Cupriavidus metallidurans CH34: one gene and its partner. The protein of the gene in region 2 interacts with the protein of the main gene of each other region in a pairwise test. Links are inferred from orthologs where the notes say so. Each region holds a gene or a part of one and is shown on either strand. Other genes may lie near its edges. The genes, in order: RMET_RS06515 and ileS.

What was found.
Region 1: the proteins of ileS (region 2) and RMET_RS06515 interact in binary tests that used the Escherichia coli proteins (3 or more experiments, as listed by UniProt). The link is inferred for Cupriavidus metallidurans CH34 from one-to-one orthologs.

What each region holds. Positions count from the first base shown.
Region 1 is NC_007973.1:1,402,567-1,411,567, forward strand. Bases 6,058-9,001 are described here. They hold RMET_RS06515 (HyaD/HybD family hydrogenase maturation endopeptidase), read right to left. Parts: upstream 7,891-9,001; coding sequence 7,225-7,890; downstream 6,058-7,224. Other genes in these bases: RMET_RS06500 (hydrogenase expression/formation protein), read right to left, coding at 6,058-6,424; RMET_RS06505 (thioredoxin domain-containing protein), read right to left, coding at 6,456-6,905; RMET_RS06510 (HypC/HybG/HupF family hydrogenase formation chaperone), read right to left, coding at 6,921-7,223; RMET_RS32080 (HigA family addiction module antitoxin), read right to left, coding at 7,912-8,259; cybH (Ni/Fe-hydrogenase, b-type cytochrome subunit), read right to left, coding at 8,379-9,001. Also shown: hydrogenase formation protein HypD, read right to left, coding at 1-883; RMET_RS06465 (HypC/HybG/HupF family hydrogenase formation chaperone), read right to left, coding at 892-1,119; RMET_RS06470 (Kae1-like domain-containing protein), read right to left, coding at 1,110-2,249; hydrogenase nickel incorporation protein HypB, read right to left, coding at 2,263-3,300; RMET_RS06480 (hydrogenase maturation nickel metallochaperone HypA/HybF), read right to left, coding at 3,324-3,671; RMET_RS06485 (hydrogenase formation protein), read right to left, coding at 3,664-4,875; [NiFe]-hydrogenase assembly chaperone HybE, read right to left, coding at 4,847-5,323; RMET_RS06495 (rubredoxin), read right to left, coding at 5,325-5,555; more of RMET_RS06500, read right to left, coding at 5,561-6,057.
Region 2 is NC_007973.1:3,132,393-3,141,834, reverse strand. What follows is about bases 148-3,532. They hold ileS (isoleucine--tRNA ligase), read right to left. Parts: upstream 3,228-3,532; coding sequence 348-3,227; downstream 148-347. Other genes in these bases: RMET_RS14455 (bifunctional riboflavin kinase/FAD synthetase), read right to left, coding at 3,347-3,532; lspA (signal peptidase II), read right to left, coding at 148-348. Also shown: more of lspA, read right to left, coding at 1-147; more of RMET_RS14455, read right to left, coding at 3,533-4,330; ltrA (group II intron reverse transcriptase/maturase), read right to left, coding at 4,454-6,154; RMET_RS14445 (ATP-binding response regulator), read left to right, coding at 7,539-9,377. UniProt on the Escherichia coli protein: Catalyzes the attachment of isoleucine to tRNA(Ile). As IleRS can inadvertently accommodate and process structurally similar amino acids such as valine, to avoid such errors it has two additional distinct tRNA(Ile)-dependent editing activities.

The DNA of each region.
Region 1 (9,001 bases), 1.7 Mb from region 2 along the record:
GCGCGCTGTAGGGCACCTCGCCCAGGCCACGCCACTCGAAGCTGGGCCGCAACTCGAACACCTCGGACACCAGGGCCTGGGCGCGCAGGTTGCCCTCGGGCGTGACGGCGCGGGTGAACTCGTTCTCGACATGGGCGGCGCCGCGGTTGACCTGGCGCACCAGCATCAGGATGGCCTGCATCACGTCCAGCGGCTCGAAGCCCGCAATCACCACCGGCTTGCGGTACTCCTCGGCGAAGTGTTCGTAGGGCTGGCTGCCGATCACGATGCTCACGTGGGCGGGGCCGACGAAGCCGTCGATGGGCACCGTGCCGAACTGGCGCACCTCGGGCGATTCGAGGATGTGGGTGATGGCCGAGGGCGTGAGCACGTGGCAGCACAGCACGCTGAAGTTGCTCAGGCCCTCGCGCTGCGCATCGCGGATGGCCAGTGCCGTGGGTGGCGTGGTGGTCTCGAAGCCGATGGCGAAGAACACGACCTCGCGCTGCGGGTTCGCACGCGCGATGGCCAGCGCGTCGGCGGCCGAATAGACCATGCGGATGTCGCCGCCGCGCGCCTTGGCCTTCATCAATGAAAGGCTGTCGCTGGCCGGCACGCGCATGGTGTCGCCGTAGGTGCAGACGATGGCGTCGCGCTCCAGCGCCAGGCGGATCGCCAGATCGATGCGGCCGATGGGCAGCACGCAGACCGGGCAGCCCGGGCCGTGGACCATGCGCACGTTGGACGGCAGCAGCTCGAGCACGCCGTAGCGGCTGATGGCGTGGGTGTGGCCGCCGCAGAACTCCATGAAGCTGTAGGCGCGGTCGCTGCGTGCCTCGGCATGGATGCGTTCGCCGATCTGTTTGGCCAGTTCGCCATCGCGGAACTCGTCGATGAATTTCATGGCTGCACCTACGCGCCGGTCATGGCCTGCATCTCGGCAAACAGCGCGAGGGTCTTCTCGGCCTCCTCGGGGTCGATCATGCCGATGGCGTGGCCCACGTGCACGATGACGTAATCGCCGACTTCGGCCTCGGGCACCAGGGCAATGGACACGGGCTTGCGGATGCCGCCGAGGTCGACCACCGCCTGGTCGTGGTCGCGCTTCTCGACGAGGCGCGCGGGAATGGCTAGGCACATGGAACGGTCTCCTCAACGTGGGGTTCTTGTCTTGGGGTCTGGAGCTGCTGCGCCGCCACCCAGGCCTGACCGATGGCCAGCCCGGCGTCGCCGCAGCCCCTGTCTCCGGTCTGAAACACTTGCAGACCGGCGGCCTGCAGACGCTGCACCGTACGCTCGCGCAGGATGCGGTTGAAGAAGCAGCCACCGCCCAGCGCGGCGGTGCGGGCGCCGCGCCCGCGCGCGGCAGTGATCAGTGCCTCGGCCAGCGCGTCGGCCAAGGCCAGGTGGAAGCCCGCGGCGCCGGTGTCGGCATCGGGGGCGTCGAACAGTTGCGCCAGCACGGCGCGCAGGTCGATGCGGCCGTCGTCGTGGCGCACCGCACCGGCCAGCGGCGGCAGATCGGGCAGCGCCGAGATGGCGCGGGTCGCGGCCTGCTCCAGCGCGATGGCCGCCTGGGCTTCGTCCTGCTGGTGGTGACACAGGCCCAGCGCGCCCGCCGCGGCGTCGAACCAGCGGCCGGCGCTGCTGGTCAGCGGGCAGTTCAGGCGCTTGTCCAGCATCTGGCGCACGCCCGCCGCCACGGCCTCGCCCACCACCGGTGCGAAGCGCGGCACGATCTCGTCTGCCCGGTCCAGCGCGTGCAGCGCGCTCGCGGCCATGCGCCAGGGTTCGCGCGCCGCGCGGTCGCCGCCAGGCAGGGCCAGCGGCTGCAGGTGGCCCAGGCGCTGCCACTGCGCACCCTCCAGCCACAGCAGTTCGCCGCCCCAGGGCGTGCCGTCCGTGCCCAGGCCCACACCATCCAGCGCGAGCCCGACCACAGGACCATCGATGGCGTGTTCGGCGATCACCGCCGCGAGGTGCGCGTGGTGGTGTTGCACGCCGATGGCCGGCACGCCCAGCGCATCGGCGGTGGCGATGGCCAGCTGGGTGCTGAAGAAGTCGGGGTGCAGGTCGTGTGCGATGGCCTGCACCGGCGCACCGGCGGCTTCCGCCTGCCGCGCCAGCGCCTGCACCGAGCGCTCCAGCGCGTCGCAGGCCGCCGGGTCGCTGAGGTCGCCATGCACCGGCGACCAGTGCGCGCGGCCGTCCAGCACGAGGCAGGCCGCGTTTTTCAGCCAGGCGCCGACGGCGAGCACGGTTGCGCTCATGGGGTCGTGTCTCTCAGATCGGGGTCTTGGCGGACAGGACTGCTTTCGCGCGGGCCAGCTCGGCTTCGAGCTGCTTCACGCGCTCACGCAGTGCTGCTTCCTCGGACACCGTTTCGTCGTGATGATGGTGATGGGTACTCATCGCGTGGTCCAGCCAGTGCAACCACGCGTCCATGCCCTCGCCGGTGGTGGCCGAGAGCTGAATCACCTCGATGGCCGGGTTCACGCGCCGCGCCAGGGCAATGCAGCGCGCCACGTCGAACTTCACGTGCGGCAGCAGGTCGGTCTTGTTCAGGATCATGAGCTGCGAGGCCGCGAACATGTCGGGGTACTTCAGCGGCTTGTCCTCGCCCTCGGTCACCGAGAGGATGGCCACCTTGGCGGCTTCGCCCAGGTCCCACATGGCGGGGCAGACCAGATTGCCCACGTTCTCGATGAACAGCAGACTGTGGGCATCGCCGTGGTGGTGATGATCGTGCTCATGACCATGACCATGACCATGGTGATGGCCGTGGCGGTCATGCACATGGTCGTGAGAATGCCCGTCTGCATGCTCATGCGTGTGCAGCTTCGCAAACGCCTCGGCCACCATGGGCGCGTCCAGGTGACAGCCTTTGCCTGTGTTGACCTGGATGGCGGGTGCGCCGGTCGCGCGGATGCGATCGGCGTCGAAGCTGGTCTGCTGGTCGCCCTCGATCACGGCCACGTGCAGGCCCGGTTGCCTTGCTTTGAGCGCCTCGATGGTCGCGCACAGCAGCGTGGTTTTGCCCGAGCCGGGGCTGGAGACGACGTTCAGCGCGGTCACGCCATGCAATTCGAAGTGGGCACGGTTCTGCTGTGCCACACGGTTGTTGGCGCCCAGGATGTCGGTCTCCAGTTTGATGGCGCGTTCCTGGCTCATGCCCGGCACCGACACGCGGGCCACACCGGCGCCGAAGTGAAGGTCGCCATTGGCCGGATTCACCGTGATCACGCCGGGCTCACCGCTGGCCTGTTGCACATGCCGCGCATGAGTCGGGCTGTTGTCACTGCATCCGCATACGACACACATGCTGGGTCTCCTTCAAACGGGTTTCAATCATCACTGACTTTCATGTCAATGATGCGCAATTCCATGCCGCCCGTGGGCTGCAGTTGGTAGCCACCGCAGGCAGGACAGGCGTCGCCGCGTTGCGCGATGGCTACCGTCTGGCTGCATGACAGGCACCATGCCTGACCAGGCGGCTCCTCGATTTCGATGCGTGCACCAGCCATCAGGGTACCGGGTGCGATGCTCTCCAGCGCAAAGCGCAGGGCTCGAACATCCACACCGGCCAGCTGGCCGGCTTCCAGCCGCAGTTCGAGCAGGCGTGCAAAGCCTTCCCGCCGTGCGGTATCTTCCACCAGCTGCAGCACACCGCCAGCCAGACTCGCTTCATGCATGGTTGACCTCCAGAGGCGCATCGTGCACCAAAGGCGCCGCGATCTCGAAAGGAACGCAGGGATCCAGCGCTGCCATCAGCAGGCGCACCCGGGCCGCAAGCCCGGGCATGTCTGGCGGCAGGGCGGCCAGCGCCTGTGCGGCCACGCCTTCGGGGTGGAAGTTCCATTCGGTAGGCGCCAGCACCTGGGCGGAGCGCAGCCGGTATGGCTGGCCAGGCAGTTTTTCGTCCAGCGCCACCTGGTGGATCAGAAGACCACGCGCCATTTCCACCCAGGCCAGGCCCTGCCGAGGCCCGGTGGCCAGCGCACCCCAGGCCAGCCTGCCGGCCCCGGTTTCACCCGGTGCATCGGGCAGGCACAGGCGCACCAATTCGGCCAGCCGGCTGCCCAGCAGGGCCCAGGCCGTCCAGGGCTGGGCGGGCTCAGCGTCGTGCAGACGATTCCAGGCGCCGGTGCAGGCCGTACACCCCTGCCAGCGCGGCTGCAGAGCGAAGTGATCGGATGCAGCCAGCGCCTCGGCCAGTGCCCGCAGGCCGGCCTCGCCCTCATGCGGACGCAGGGCCTGGGTGTGCGCCTGTGGCAAGGCCGTATCGCCCTGGCGAGTGGCTTGCAGCAGGGCCGGCAGCCAGCCGTTGTGGCGCCGGCTCCAGTCGTCGAGCCAGTCGGCGCCGCAGGCCTGCCAGGCCCGCAGCCAGGTGGCCGGGTTCATCTTCAGCCACTCGTCCTGCAACCACTGGCGTAACCGGGGCCAGGGCGCAACCTCCTGTGGCGCTGCGATAAGCGGACAGCGGCGCAGGCTCTCGGCTGCCTGAGCCGCCGCTGCCTGCGCAGCCGCTGGATCGGCCAGCAGGCGCGGCCAGTCCAGCGCGATTCGACGCAGGTGTTCCAGCGCAGTTTCGCGTTGCAGGATGGCGGGCACGGCGTCGGTCACGGGCAGCAGGCCGGGCGCAGCCGCGCTGATGGCCAGCTGGCTGGCGGTACGGTGCGCATGGCCGCACAGGCTGAAAAGCCCCGCCAGCAGGGCCGGCCAGGTTTCGACCGAACGACCGGGCGCGAGCTGCGCGGCCCAGGCCCGGCGCGTGCTGTGCAGGCTGTGGGGTACCGAAGCACCCGGGCGCAGCTGCAGGTGTCCGGCCAGATCGGTCACGACACGCCCTCCAGGACTGACGCGGCGCTCATGAGCGCACCCCCGCGCCGCGCGCAAGGAAAAAGGCCCGGCGCGCGGGTATGGTTTCGGCCACCGGTTTGGCGGCCGGCGGGGGCGGACGCAGCTGATCGAGCACCGCCAGTGCGGTGTCGCGCGCCTGATCCTGGCTACGGAAGTCTGCCATCGGCGAGAAGAGGGCGCATGCTTCATGGAAGCCGATGTCCGGGTCGTGGGCGCCGATGAAGTCGAAGCGTTCCTTGCCGAATGCCATCACGCGCTTGCGCCCGACCCTGCCTCCGTGGTCCTGCACCGCCAGCGGGAGCCGCACCAGGCTCATGAACCAGGGCGTGATGAGAACCCCCTCCGACACCGTCTCGTCAGCATCGGCGGGCCGGAAGCCCACCGCCTCCACGCTCAGCGCCGGGTTGAGGATGGGAATGCCCTGCATGCGTTTGGTTTCCACCTGACGGTAGAAACTGACCAAAGCCGCGACGCGCTGTTCCATCTCAGTCATTGAGCAGGAGAAACTGTTCGGCATCGCAGTCGCAGTTGGGGCAGCGCCAGTGCGGCGGCAGCTCAGCAAACGGCGTGCCGGGCGGGATCTGCCACTGAGGGTCGCCCACCGCGGGGTCGTAGACCCACCAGCAGATCTTGCACTCCAGGCGTGAACCGGGCTTGAGCACGTCCCGGTTGCCCAGGTACGAACCTTCGAAGCCCTCGAATCGGTCACCGTTCATGGCGTTCAGGCTTGCTCAAGATAGCCCAGCACGTCGGCCAGGCGTTCGTGCGAATCGCGCAGGTCTTCCGGTGCCGCCATGGCCACCTCGGGCATGTCGACCACCTCGACGGTGTTGAGGATCACGCTGTCCATGGAGTTGTAATAGACGACGCGCCAGCAGTGCGGGTGCCGGGTGTTGGTGATGCGGCAGTTGCCATAGCCGCGCGAGAGCAGCAGCACGCGGCCGGTGCCCAGCTGGTGGTCGAGGTAGGCGATGTCTTCCGGTGTCACCGGCAGCAGCGTGAGATTGACCACGTGCGGCGGTTGGCCTGGCTGCCAGCGCGCGATCTGGTCGCGGATCTCTTCGACCAGCAGCGGCGCGTTCTGTACATTGGCAGGCAAGAGACCCCGCCAGGGACGGTAGAGGCTCTCAGCGTCTTCGTCGGCCGTGATGCGCAGCTGCATGGGCACGGGGCCGACCTCGATCACATCGTCCACCAGCACGCTGCCGTTGAAACTCATGATGCGCCAGACACCGGCGAACACCGACTCCTGGATGCGCACTTCCAGCGACGAGGACTCCTCGCGCACGATGGCGCTGGCCTCGCCCTCGCCCATCACCTGGTTGACCAGCTGCCGGTCTTCCGGCGACAGCGACAGCAGACCCACCTGCCCGCCGGGCGCCCCCTCGGCGGCCTGGTCCAGCAGCGCCAGCACCTGGGCCAGGGCCTCGCGCGCAGCCGTGCGACCGGCGATTTCCTCCGGCTCAGGCAGCATGGGCGCGCGGTAGGTGTCCATGTCCTTGGGCATGGGCAGGTAGTCGAGGTGCTCGTCCTCGGTCTGGGTGCCGGGGCCGAGGGCGACGACGGGAATGGGGAAGGCTTTCATGCGGTCTCCTGTGGGGGTTCGGTCGGCGGGCTCAGTGGCAGCTGCTGCCGCCGGTCTGGCTGACGACAGGAATGCCGATGGTGGGCGGGCGCGAGGGCGGCATGGCCAGCGCGGCGGCGACGCCGGACAGGTACACGTCCCAGTCCTGCATGCCGGCGATGGCGGTCACGTACTGGCCGTCGCGAAAGAACAGCAGCGTGGGCCAGCGCTGAGAGCCGTAGCGCTTGGCCACCGCATCCTCGCTGTCGCGCGGCACCACGGCGATGCGGAAGCGGTTCGGGAACGACTTCATGAGTTCGGGCAGCACCGCCGCCACGTCCACGCCTTCGGGAAAGCGCACCGGGTCGCCGGCCAGCAGCACAACGCGGTCGCCGCCGCCGGCGCTCCAGTCGGCGACGCTGGTCTCGTCGACCCAGGTGGCACCGAACTCGCGCGCGAGGCGCTGGACCAGGGGGGCGTGGGCTTCTGTGGTTTCAATCATGGTGTCTCCTTGTGTTCAGGCGCCGGTCAGGGCGCGCATTTGTTCCGGGCTCATCTGCGACGGCAGGGCAAAGCCCGCGTCATCCTGCGCCTCCAGACCCTGCATGGCACCGAGCACCAGGTCCAGCGCCGCGTTCACCTCGGTCGCGCGGTCGGTATCGATGCGCTCGCGCGCGTCGTCGAGGAAGACCAGCAGCCAATCGCCGCTGGAGACCTCGCCGACCAGGGCGGTGTTGATGCGGCGGCGCTCGCCGCGGCCTTCGCACAAGGCGAAGCGGCCATCGGCCTCGACCACCTGCATGGGGATGCCGATGCACATGTCAGAGGTCCTTCACCAGGAGCCGGTCGTCGCCGATGCGGCAGGCTTCTTCCGCGGCGGGTCGCTGCGCTTCGTAGGCGGTCAGCGCCAGCTCGTCCAACGTCACGGCCTCGCGCGGGGCCAACGGGGTCCGGCGTTCGACGGGGCGTGCGCCCCAGCGTTCGAGTTCGGCCACGCCCAGCGCCAGTGCGTCCTCCATCGCGGCCTTGACGACCGGGCGCAGGCTGCCGCCGTAGTCTTCCAGCTCCTGCGGCTGGCAGCCGATCAGCAGCACCTGCTGCGGGTACTTGCCGGTCAGCGTGGCCAGCGACAGCACTTCCTGGAAACCGGTCTGGTGCAGGCTCATCTTCTTGGCGCCCATGAAGCGCGGCACGTCGTCGTCTCGCACCAGCTTCAAGGTGCCGGGCGCCAGGCCGTAGTCGATGGCGTCGAAGATGAGCAGGCGGTCGGCCTCCTGCACGTGCTGGATCAGGTACAGGCCCTGGGTGCCGCCGTCGATCAGCTGCACGTGGTCGGCGAACTCCCAGCGGCGCTGCAGGGCTTCGATGCAGCGCACGCCAAAGCCTTCGTCGGCCCAGAGCAGGTTGCCGATGCCCAGCACGACGATGCGGGCCGGCAGAGTGTCACCACCGGGGTGACAGGTGGATTCGGTCGGAGTGGTGCGCATGGCAGGCAAGCCTGTGTGAAATCAGCGGGGGAAAGGGGACGTGGCCGAACCCGAGGACAGGCGCTTCCAGGCGTGGAAGCTGTCCCAGGCGGCCTGCTGCGCGAGCCAGAAGCCGGCGTCGATGCCGAACTGACGCGCACAACGGATGGCGGTGTCGGGCGACATTGCGCGCTGGCCATGCACCAGCTCGTGCAGGCGGCGGCGCGAGAGGCCCAGCAGCCGGGCCGCCTCGCTCTGGTTCAACGCCAGCGGCAACAAGCAGGTGCGCGCCAGCAGCCGCCCAGGGTGCGTGGGCACGCGCAGCGGCACACCCACCGGCGGAAGAACCGGTGCGGCAGGGTGCGATGAACGTGGACCAATGCGCGTCATGATGAAGAAACAGAACGAGAGAGATGCCTTGATCAAGAGGTGCCGAGGAACCGGCTTCGCCGGGCCTCCAGCACCGCCCCCAGAGGGGGGGGTGACGCCGAAGGCGGCGCGGGGGGGAGTTACTCTTTAAACGTGCGGTGACCGGAAATCATCGTGCTCACGATGCTCTGGCGGCCCATGATGTCTTCCCGGATCGCCGCGTAGATGTGCAGCATCACGAACACCACGATGCCCCACATGCCCAGGCGGTGCCAGGTGTGCACGTCCTGGCTCTGGCCCATGAGCGGGATCACCCAGCCGAACAGGTGGTCTTGCCAGGAGCCGGCCTGCGCGCCTTCGCTGTAGAGCGCAAAGCCGGTCACGACCATGAACACCGACAGCATCAGGTACACGAAGAACATGGCGAAGCGCGCCAGCGGGTTGTGGCCCACGTACTGGTTCGGCTTGGGAATCATGAACAGGTACCAGCGCAGCATGTTGAAGGCCTGGACCCAGTAGGCCTTTTGAAACACCGGCACCCAGAACAGCTCCTTGGCGTGGTGGTTGCCCACCAGCGCCCAGTAGGCCCGCCCCAGAAGGCCCACGGCCATGATGTAGCCCGCCGCGAAGTGCGCAAAACGGATGTAGCCCATGAGGTAGTTCGCGCTGGCTTCGCCCGGCATGGTCGGCAGCGGCACGCCGATGAAGTAGCCGGTGATGCACAGGACCGTGATGGCGAGCGCGTTGATCCAGTGCCAGAGGC
Region 2 (9,442 bases):
CGCCAGGCAAAACAGCTTCTGTCCGGTATGGCGATAGAGCAGCCAGATGATGAACGCGCCGACCACCACGCCCAGCAGCGTGAAGAACCAGCGCTGCCAGCCGCCCGCATCTGCCAGGAAGCTGAACGCGGCACCCTTGTTATAGACCAGCACCAGATTGAAGAAGCTGGTGATCGGGCGCGACTCGCCGTACTGGAACGAGCGCGTGATCACCACCTTGAAGAACTGGTCGATCATCACCACCAGCAGGGCAAAGGCCATCCACAGCCACGGCGTGACGTTGCCGCTGGCGCCCTTGCTCTTGCCGCGGGCCGGCGTCGAACGCGTCGAACGAGTGGACGATGCCATCAGGCGTGGCTCCTGTGTTCACCGGCGCCGAACAGGTTGCTGTCGCAGCGGCCGCAGATCGTCGGATGCTCGGGGTTGTGGCCCACGTCGGCGCGGTAGTGCCAGCAACGCTCGCACTTGGCGTGCTGCGACGGCGTGACCGTCACCAGCAGGTCGCCGCCTTCTGGCGCCGGCGTGACCTTGGCGGCCGACGTCAGCAACACGAAGCGCAGGTCGTCTTCCAGGCTCTGCAGCGCGGCCAGCACCGGACCGCCCGCGGCGATCGTGACTTCCGCCTGCAGCGACGAACCGATGTCGCCTTCCACGCGCACGGCTTCGAGCTGGCGCGTGACTTCGGCGCGCACGGTACGGATCTCGTGCCACTTCTGCAGCAGCGTGTCGCCGTCGTCCACCGACGGGATCGCATAGTACGTGCTCGTGAAGATCGTGTCCTTGTGCTCGGTGCCGTGGGCAAAGATCTGCCACGCTTCCTCGGCCGTGAACGTCAGGAACGGCGCCATCCAGTGCAGCATCGCCTGGGTGATGTGATACAGCGCGTTCTGCGCGCCACGGCGAGCCTTCGAGTCAGCGGCCGTGGTGTACAGGCGGTCCTTCAATACGTCCAGGTAGAAGCCGCCGAGGTCCTCGGAGCAGAACGTCTGCAGTTTGGCGACGACCGGGTGGAACTCGTAGGCCTGGTAGTGCGACAGCACCTCCTTCTGCAGGCGATCGGTCAGCGCCACGGCGTAGCGGTCGATCTCCAGCCATTCCGACGCCGGCAGCGCGTGCTTGGCGTGGTCGTAGTCGGTCAGGTTGGCCAGCAGGAAGCGCAGCGTGTTGCGGATGCGGCGATAGCCTTCCACCACGCGCTTCAGGATTTCGTCGGAGATCGACAGCTCGCCCGAATAGTCGGTCGATGCCACCCACAGGCGGATGATCTCGGCGCCCATCTTGTTCGAGATGTCCTGCGGCGACACTGTATTGCCGACCGACTTCGACATCTTCCGGCCTTCGCCGTCGACCGTGAAGCCGTGCGTCAGCAGTGCCTTGTAGGGCGGCTTGCCATAGAGCATCGACGCGGTCAGCAGCGACGAGTGGAACCAGCCGCGATGCTGGTCCGAGCCTTCCAGGTAGAGGTCGGCAAGGCGGCCATCCGGCAGGTCGGCGGCCGGATCGTACAGCTCGTCACGGTGCGAGCCGCGGATCACCGTCCAGTGCGTGGTGCCCGAGTCGAACCACACGTCGAGCGTGTCGCGGTTCTTCTCGTACTGCGCGGCTTCGTCGCCGAGCAGGTCCTTCGGGTCGAGCGTCTGCCAGGCCTCGATGCCGTGCTTCTCCACAAGCTTCGCCACTTCCTCGAGCAGCTCGGGCGTGCGCGGATGCAGGGCGCCCGTTTCCTTGTGGACGAAGAAGGCCATCGGCACGCCCCACTGGCGCTGGCGCGAGAGCGTCCAGTCCGGGCGGTTGGCGATCATGTTGTGCAGGCGCTGCTTGCCCCAGGCCGGGTAGAACTCGGTAGCCTCGATGCCAGCCAGCGCGGTTTCGCGCAGCGTCGGGCCGTTGTCCACCGGGTCCACGTCCATGCCCGCGAACCACTGCGACGTGGCGCGGTAGATGATCGGCGTCTTGTGACGCCAGCAGTGCATGTAGCTGTGCTCGTACTTGTGCGAGTTGAACAGGTTGCCCGACTCGCGCAGCACCTCGACGATCTTCGGATTGGCATCCCAGATCGACAGGCCGCCGAACAGCGGCAGCGTGCTGGCGTAGACACCATCGCCCATCACGGGGCTGATGATGTCCGAATCCGGCATGCCGTGCGCCTTGCACGACTGGAAGTCTTCCACGCCGTAGGCCGGCGCCGAGTGGACGATGCCGGTACCGGTGTCGGTGGTCACGTAGTCGCCCAGGTAGACCGGCGAGGTACGGACGTAGCCGGCGTCCATTTTCGCCAGCGGGTGGTGGAAGCGCACTTCGGTCAGCGCGTCACCGCGCGCCGTGGCGACGATCGTGCCTTCCAGCGCGTAGGTCTTGAGTTGTTCTTCGACGCGATCCTTGGCCAGGATCAGGAAGCCACGCGGCGTGTCGACCAGCGCGTATTCCACCTCCGGGTGCATGTTCAGCGCCTGGTTCGACGGGATGGTCCACGGGGTGGTGGTCCAGATCACGATCCAGCCCGGCTTGCCTTCTAGCTGGGCCAGCGGCACATGGAATGCGTGGGCGATCTTGTCGGTCTCGGCGAACGGGAAGCCGACGTCGATCGACAGGTCGACCTTGTCCTTGTACTCGACCTCCGCCTCGGCCAGCGCCGAGCCGCAGTCAAAGCACCAGTTGACCGGCTTCAGGCCGCGGAACACGTAGCCGCGCTCCATGATCTTGCCCAGCGCGCGAAGCTCGTCGGCCTCGTTGCTGAAGTTCATGGTCAGGTACGGGTTCTCCCAGTCGCCGAGCACGCCCAGACGCTCGAAGTCCTTGCGCTGGCGGGCGATCTGCTCGGTGGCGTAGGCGCGCGCCTTCGACTGGACTTCCTGCACCGGGAGACCCTTGCCGAACTGCTTTTCGATCTGGATCTCGATCGGCATGCCGTGGCAGTCCCAGCCCGGCACGTAGACGGCGTCCAACCCGGTCAGGCCACGCGCCTTGATGATCATGTCCTTCAGGACCTTGTTGACTGCGTGGCCGATGTGGATATCGCCATTGGCGTACGGCGGGCCGTCATGCAGCACGAATTTCTTGGCGCCATGGCGGGCGGCGCGGATCTTCTTGTAGAGCTGCTTGTCCTGCCATTGCTTGACCCATTGCGGCTCGCGCTTGGGCAGATCGCCGCGCATCGGGAACGGGGTATCCAGCAGATTGACCGGATACTTGCTTTTTTCAGGCTTGGCGCGTTTGTCGTCGGACATGGTTGATTCTCAAGGCAATTCGGTAGGGCGCGGCGCGTGCATGACCACCGCGCGTGTCATTCGGGGTGAGGCAGGGCGGGTCCCGGCCGCGGCTCGTGGATCGAGCGCGCTGCCGGCCGCTAGCTAATTCGGTCGGTGGCGGAGGTGGCGAAGTCGCGCCGGCCGGCATCCGGCGCGGTCTGGCCAAAGAATGCGCGTGCGTCGGCGGCATCCTTGGCGATGGCCGCGGTCAGCGCTTCGAGCGAGTCGTAGCGCTTCTCGTCACGCAGCTTCTTCATGAATTCCACCCGTATCAGCTTGCCGTACAGGTTTTCGTTGAAGTCGAAGAGGTGCACTTCCAGCAGCACGCGGCCGGCGTCCTCGACGGTCGGCCGCACGCCGATGCTGGCCACGCCCGGCACCGGGTGGTCGGCAATGCCATGCACCTGCACCACGAAGATGCCGTTCACGGCCGGGCGCTTGTGCGAGATCCGCAGGTTCAGCGTCGGAAACCCAAGGTCACGGCCGAGCTTGCGTCCATGGATTACGTGGCCGCTGATCGCGTAGCCGTGGCCGAGCAGCCGGCGCGCATGTTCCAGGTCGCCACCGGCCAGTGCCTGGCGCACGGCTGAGCTGGAGATGCGGATGCCGCCTTCGGAGACCGATCCCATCTGCTCGACGTCGAAACCGAACTGCCGGCCGGCCTCCTGCAGATAGGAGAAGTCGCCGGCGCGCTTGGCGCCGAAGCGGAAGTCGTCGCCAACCAGCACCCATCGGGCGTGGAGGCCGTGCCAGAGCACGTTCTCGACGAAAGCCTGAGGCGACTGGGCGGCGAAATGCGCGTTGAAATGCTCCACCACCACGCGATCCACGCCGTTGCGGCGCAGCGCGTCGAGCTTGTCGCGCAGCAGGGCGATACGGGTGGGAGCGTGCTCGGGGGCGAAGAATTCGCGCGGATGCGGCTCGAATGTCATCACGCACAGCGGCAGGCCGCGTGCATCGGCGGCCGCGCGGGCGCGCGCGAGCAACGACTGGTGGCCGCGATGCACACCGTCGAAATTGCCGATGGTAAGCGCGCAAGGCGCCCGGCTTTCGGCATTGGGCAGACCGCGGAAGACTTTCACGAGGACGGCGGACGAGCGTTTTTGGGGAGGGTAGGAGCATACCATCACTGGCAATGCTCCCCCCTAAGAACCGTACGTGCGAGTTTCCCCGCATACGGCTCAAGCCTCTACAAAATGAATGAGTTAATCAAACACCGGCTTCACTGCAACTTGACCATAGGAGTGAACTTGGACATGACAGTCGGGGTGCACCAGAACTCGATTCCCTAGAGCGTCCGAGCCACCGGAAACCCGTGGTTCGATGTGATGGTCATGCCATCTTGTCTCTTTGGTTATCTTGCCTTGGCATACCGCGCATAAGCCCCGCTGGGACATGAACAGCTTTGCCCACTGCTTTCGGTACGACATGCTTTCTGCCATGCGTTCCTGCCGCAGCGTTTCGCCATACATTTCCTGCGCTGGGTCGAAGGGGTTGTAGTCCCCTCGAACCTTCTTGTGCCTCCGAATAGGCGTACTCGGTATCGAATACAACTCCATCCAGTAGCGTTCGCCAGCCTTACCCAAAACGTTGGTTCCAAACACCCAGTTCCGCATTCCGATTGAGGCAAAGTACTTCTTCCGCACCCACTCGGTATTCTTCCCTCGGTGTCGCCGTTTTGCCCACCTCCATAGACACCTGAAGATCAGGTGCTCCATTCGGGTGAACGCCGCCTTTGCAACCACTGGGCCGTGATACTGTGCCCAACCCCTCAGCATCGGGTTCAGCGTTCGGATCAGATCCTCCGGCTTTTTCCCATGGTGTGTCCTGATAACCTCCTTGACCCTGCGATAGAACGCTAGTGCGTTCTTCTTGCTCGGCTTGATGAGCAGCGTTCCCGAATACTTCCGGAAATTCCACCCAAGGAAGTCAAAGCCATCGGCGATGTTCACGATTCGCGTTTTCTCCGGGGAAAGAGTGAGTCCCCGTACTGCTAGGAACTGTTCTACCCACGGCTTCACTTCGTGCTCCAAAACTTCCGGCGTATTGCCGGTGATCACGAAGTCGTCCGCGTACCGCACGACATTCACCTTTAGCCTGTTGGCCTGGACAGTCCCGAGTTTCGTTCGTAAGAACTTCATCAGGTCACGTTCCAGTCCATTCAGTGCCACGTTGGCCAAGGTTGGGGAAATGATGCCCCCCTGTGGTGTTCCAGCATCGGTCGCCTGAAACTGGCTTTGAAATACCACGCCAGCCTTCAACCACTTCCGAAGGATCGCTTTGTCCATGGGGACATTGCGCTCCAGCCAGTCGTGGCTGATATGGTCGAAGCATCCTTTAATGTCTGCCTCCAGCACCCATTGGGCCGAAGCCTTTTTGGACAAGGAGACAAACAGCTGGGACATGGCATCCGCAGTCGAACGATTAATCCGAAACCCGTAAGAGTTCGGATCGCTCGTCCCCTCGGACACCGGCTCCAGCGCCAGCAGGTATAGCGCCTGCATGGCTCGGTCGTGCAGAGTTGGAATGCCCAAGGGGCGTTCCTTCCCATTCGCCTTGGGGATGTACACCCGCCTTAACGGCAGCGGACGATACCCCCGGCGCTTCAACCTCCCAATGGATTCCCATCGAGCTTCAGGCGAGTCCCACGCAACGCGGTCGACACCAGCCGTCCGCGCTCCTTGGTTCATCGCCACTCGCCTTACCGCCGATGCCTTGGCAGAAAACGAGCGGGTCAGGGACCGTTGCAAGGTTTTCACCCTGCGCCAATCCCCTTCCTGTGTTGCCTTCGCAATTCGAATCTGCATTGCCCGAACATTCCGTTCGACGCGGCGCCAATTGATGTCGCCCCATCGCTGCGGGATGCCGGAGGGCGCAGATTCATCCTCACGGATCAATGCTTCCATGCTGCTCTCCAATCTTGAGGACTTCCCAAGACAACGGAGACAACATGCCCCTTGAGGGGCATATCACCCCCCAAGGGAAGAAAATTAAACAAGCGAGTTCAGTCAGCCGTCTTGCGACGAAAGACCAGTTGGAAGTCTGCCCGCTTTCGCGTGAGGTAATGTCTCAACCCCTATCCGGACCATTACAGCCCGGCATTCGCTTTTTCCAACCTCCCATACCCGCACAGCCAACAGCGTTCCTTGCGGTTCGCTTGCCGGAGCCATACCGCGCTCCGGCAGCCATACGGGCTTACCACGTTCCCTGCGCATTACACGACTGGGTTAGGGCCTGCCTCTTCACCGGTGGTCCGAATGGCGACGTGTTCCGAACTTTCAGCGGAACAACCGACCACATACCTTTTGGTTAGTGCCTATCAGCAGCTTTGGCACTGCAATGCTTACGGTGTTTATCAGCAGTTCACATATGTTGCCCATACCAGCCAGCCTGGCTCCTCGACCCCATTGCTGCTAGGAGTCTCTGCGTCTCTACCTCTCGGCAGTTACGCACCCTTGCGGGGGCTTCGTTGTCAGGAGAGCTTCACACCCCACAGTTACCCGTGACGCATGTCTCCCTAGGCTACTGCTAGTCGCATAGCAGGTTCTCTATCGAGGCACCCTCGCGGGTGTATTCGACCGAACCATAACGCGCAGAGCTAAACGCTCCGGAAACCTCACTTCATTACTTCAGTGCCTCCATACTGGCAGGCGCTCGATGAAGACAGACGCTGACGCGCCCGCCTCCATCCCAAAGACGTAGCGCCGACCCTACTGGGCCGGTTTGAATGCTATGTAGCGAAGACGCAGCAAATTACCGCCGCATATTCGCCCACACCTCCGTAGAGAGTGCGTACTGCAAAGACACCTGCCCAAAGGCAAGCGTCCCCGCCTTTGGGCAATGGCTGGAAATCCATCCAGCAGAAAGCAAGCTTTGAGTCGGCCGATACTTTGGCCTCCTCGCAACACATGGACTCGCTCCGGCCTTGCGGCCGGGTTTGTCAAAGCAAGAAATGGTTGAGATTGGACGGTTCTGGCCGAAGCCTTCCCCTTGTCTCAACAAAGGTCGATGCTCTTAACGTAGAGCTACCGGACACGAGGGTGCGTGTCGCACGAAAGGGGGCATTATAAGGCGAACCACCGGTTTGCCGCCCGAAAAGCCTGCCGGCCGACCAATTTGACGCTGGTCTGGCGCGCGCTTTCGACACACGCCCCCCACAAACGTGGTGCTTTTGACAAATTTGTGGGTTATTGGGGCGCCTCGCAATGGCGCGGCGCCGCAAAAATCGGCATGATATGCCCCACTTGCAACAAAATTGCGCGATTTCTGCAACGTCGGCAGACTTGTCTGATGCCAGTTGCAGCGACGAAGAACGTCGCCTTACGTGCCACGCCACACTTGAACGCGCTGCTCAACAAGATCCTGCCCCCGCCCGGGCCGCAACTGGACACCGAAACGCGAGCCAAGCTGCTCGTCACCGTTCATCGTGTCTCCCCCACGGGCATTGCATCCTCGGCCCTGCTGCCGGGACTGACCGCGTACACGTTCTGGAACGAAGCCAACCACGTGGCGCTGGTGATCTGGTGCGCCATCATGCTGCTGCTGACCATCGGCGGGATGTGGTTCTACCTCGGGTTCCAGCGCGATATGGGTAGGTTGAGCCGCTCGGCGCACACGCGCAAGTGGTGGAACAATATGCGCGCCATTGCGTTCCTGACGGGACTGACCTGGGGCAGTTCGGCGCTGCTGCATCTGTATTCGTCGTCCGTGGTGTTCTCGAGCGTGCTGTATCTGCTGACGTTGGGTGTGCTCGCGGGCGGCGCCACGTCGCAGTCGCCCATCCCATCGAACCTGGTCTTTGCCGGCGTGCCGATCCTTGTGCCGAATGTGCTGCTGGCTGACTTTGCCTTTCCGGGCCACGGCACCTATGTGCAATTGCTGCTGGCTATCTACGCGCTGATGCTGGCACGGCACTCGCTGAATCTGCAGCACACGCTGGTGCGGGCCATCCAGCTCGAATCCGAAAGCCGCCGGCTCGCCAAGCAGTTTCAGGAAGAGAAGGAACGGGCACTTCATGCCAGTGAGGAGAAATCCCGCTTCCTGGCGGCCGCGAGTCACGACCTGCGCCAGCCTGTTCATGCCCTGGTGATGCTGGTCGAAGCGTTGCGTGCGCGCAACCAATCGAGTTCGCTCCACCCGCTCGTCGAGCAGGTGGCCGCCGGGACGCAGACCATCGACCTGCTGTTCCGGTCCCTGCTTGACCTGTCCAAGCTTGAAGGGCGCAAGGTGTTACCAACGCTGGAGCCATGCGAACTTAATTCGCTGATCCATGACGTGATGAGCCAGTTCGCCGCCGATGCGCGCGAAAGCGGTCTGACGCTGACGCCACGCGTGCCTGACGAACTGTTCGCCATGGCCGAGCCGGTGCTGCTGCGGCGGGCGCTGTTCAACCTCGTGCAGAACGCGCTGCGCTATACGAAGCGCGGCGGCATTCTGGTAACCGCACGACAGCGCCGCAAGCACGTGCGGCTGGAGGTCTGGGACACCGGTGCGGGCATCACGCCCGAGCACCTGCCGGAAATTTTCTCGCCGTACTACCAGGTTCACAATCCGCAGCGCGATCCGTCGCAGGGTCTTGGTCTGGGGCTCGCGATCTTCCGGGAATGCGTGCGTCTGATGCGCGGGACTTACGGCGTGCGCTCGGTGCCGGGCAAGGGATCGGTATTCTGGTTCGCGCTGGCGCCGGTGCCCGAGGAGACCGTAGCCAGTGTTCGGGCGATGCGGGCGAATGCGCAGGCGGAAGAAGCGCGACACGATCGTTTACGTGGCACTGTGCTGGTGGTCGATGACGATAGCCAGATTCGCAAGGCGTGGATCGCCTTGATGGAGGCCTGGGGCATTCGCGTGGCATGTGCCGCGCACGGGGGAGAGGCCGACCGTCTCTTCGCGAAGGGTCTCAAGCCGGACATTATCTTCTGTGACCTGCGCTTGCCCGGCAACGAGAACGGGCTCGATTTGCTGGAGCGCTGGCAGACCTCGCAGCCTCAGGCACGCAGCGCGCTGCTGACGGGCGATCTGAAGTCCGCGGCGCTGCAGGCGGCCGAGGAGGCAGGCTACTTCGTCCTGCCGAAACCGGTGGACCCGGCGAACCTGCGCATGTTGCTGCGCCGCTGGTTGCCCACGGCATGAACGCATGAATGACAACGCCGCCCTTGAGGCGGCGTTGTCATTCATGCGTGGCGATGTTCACTGCC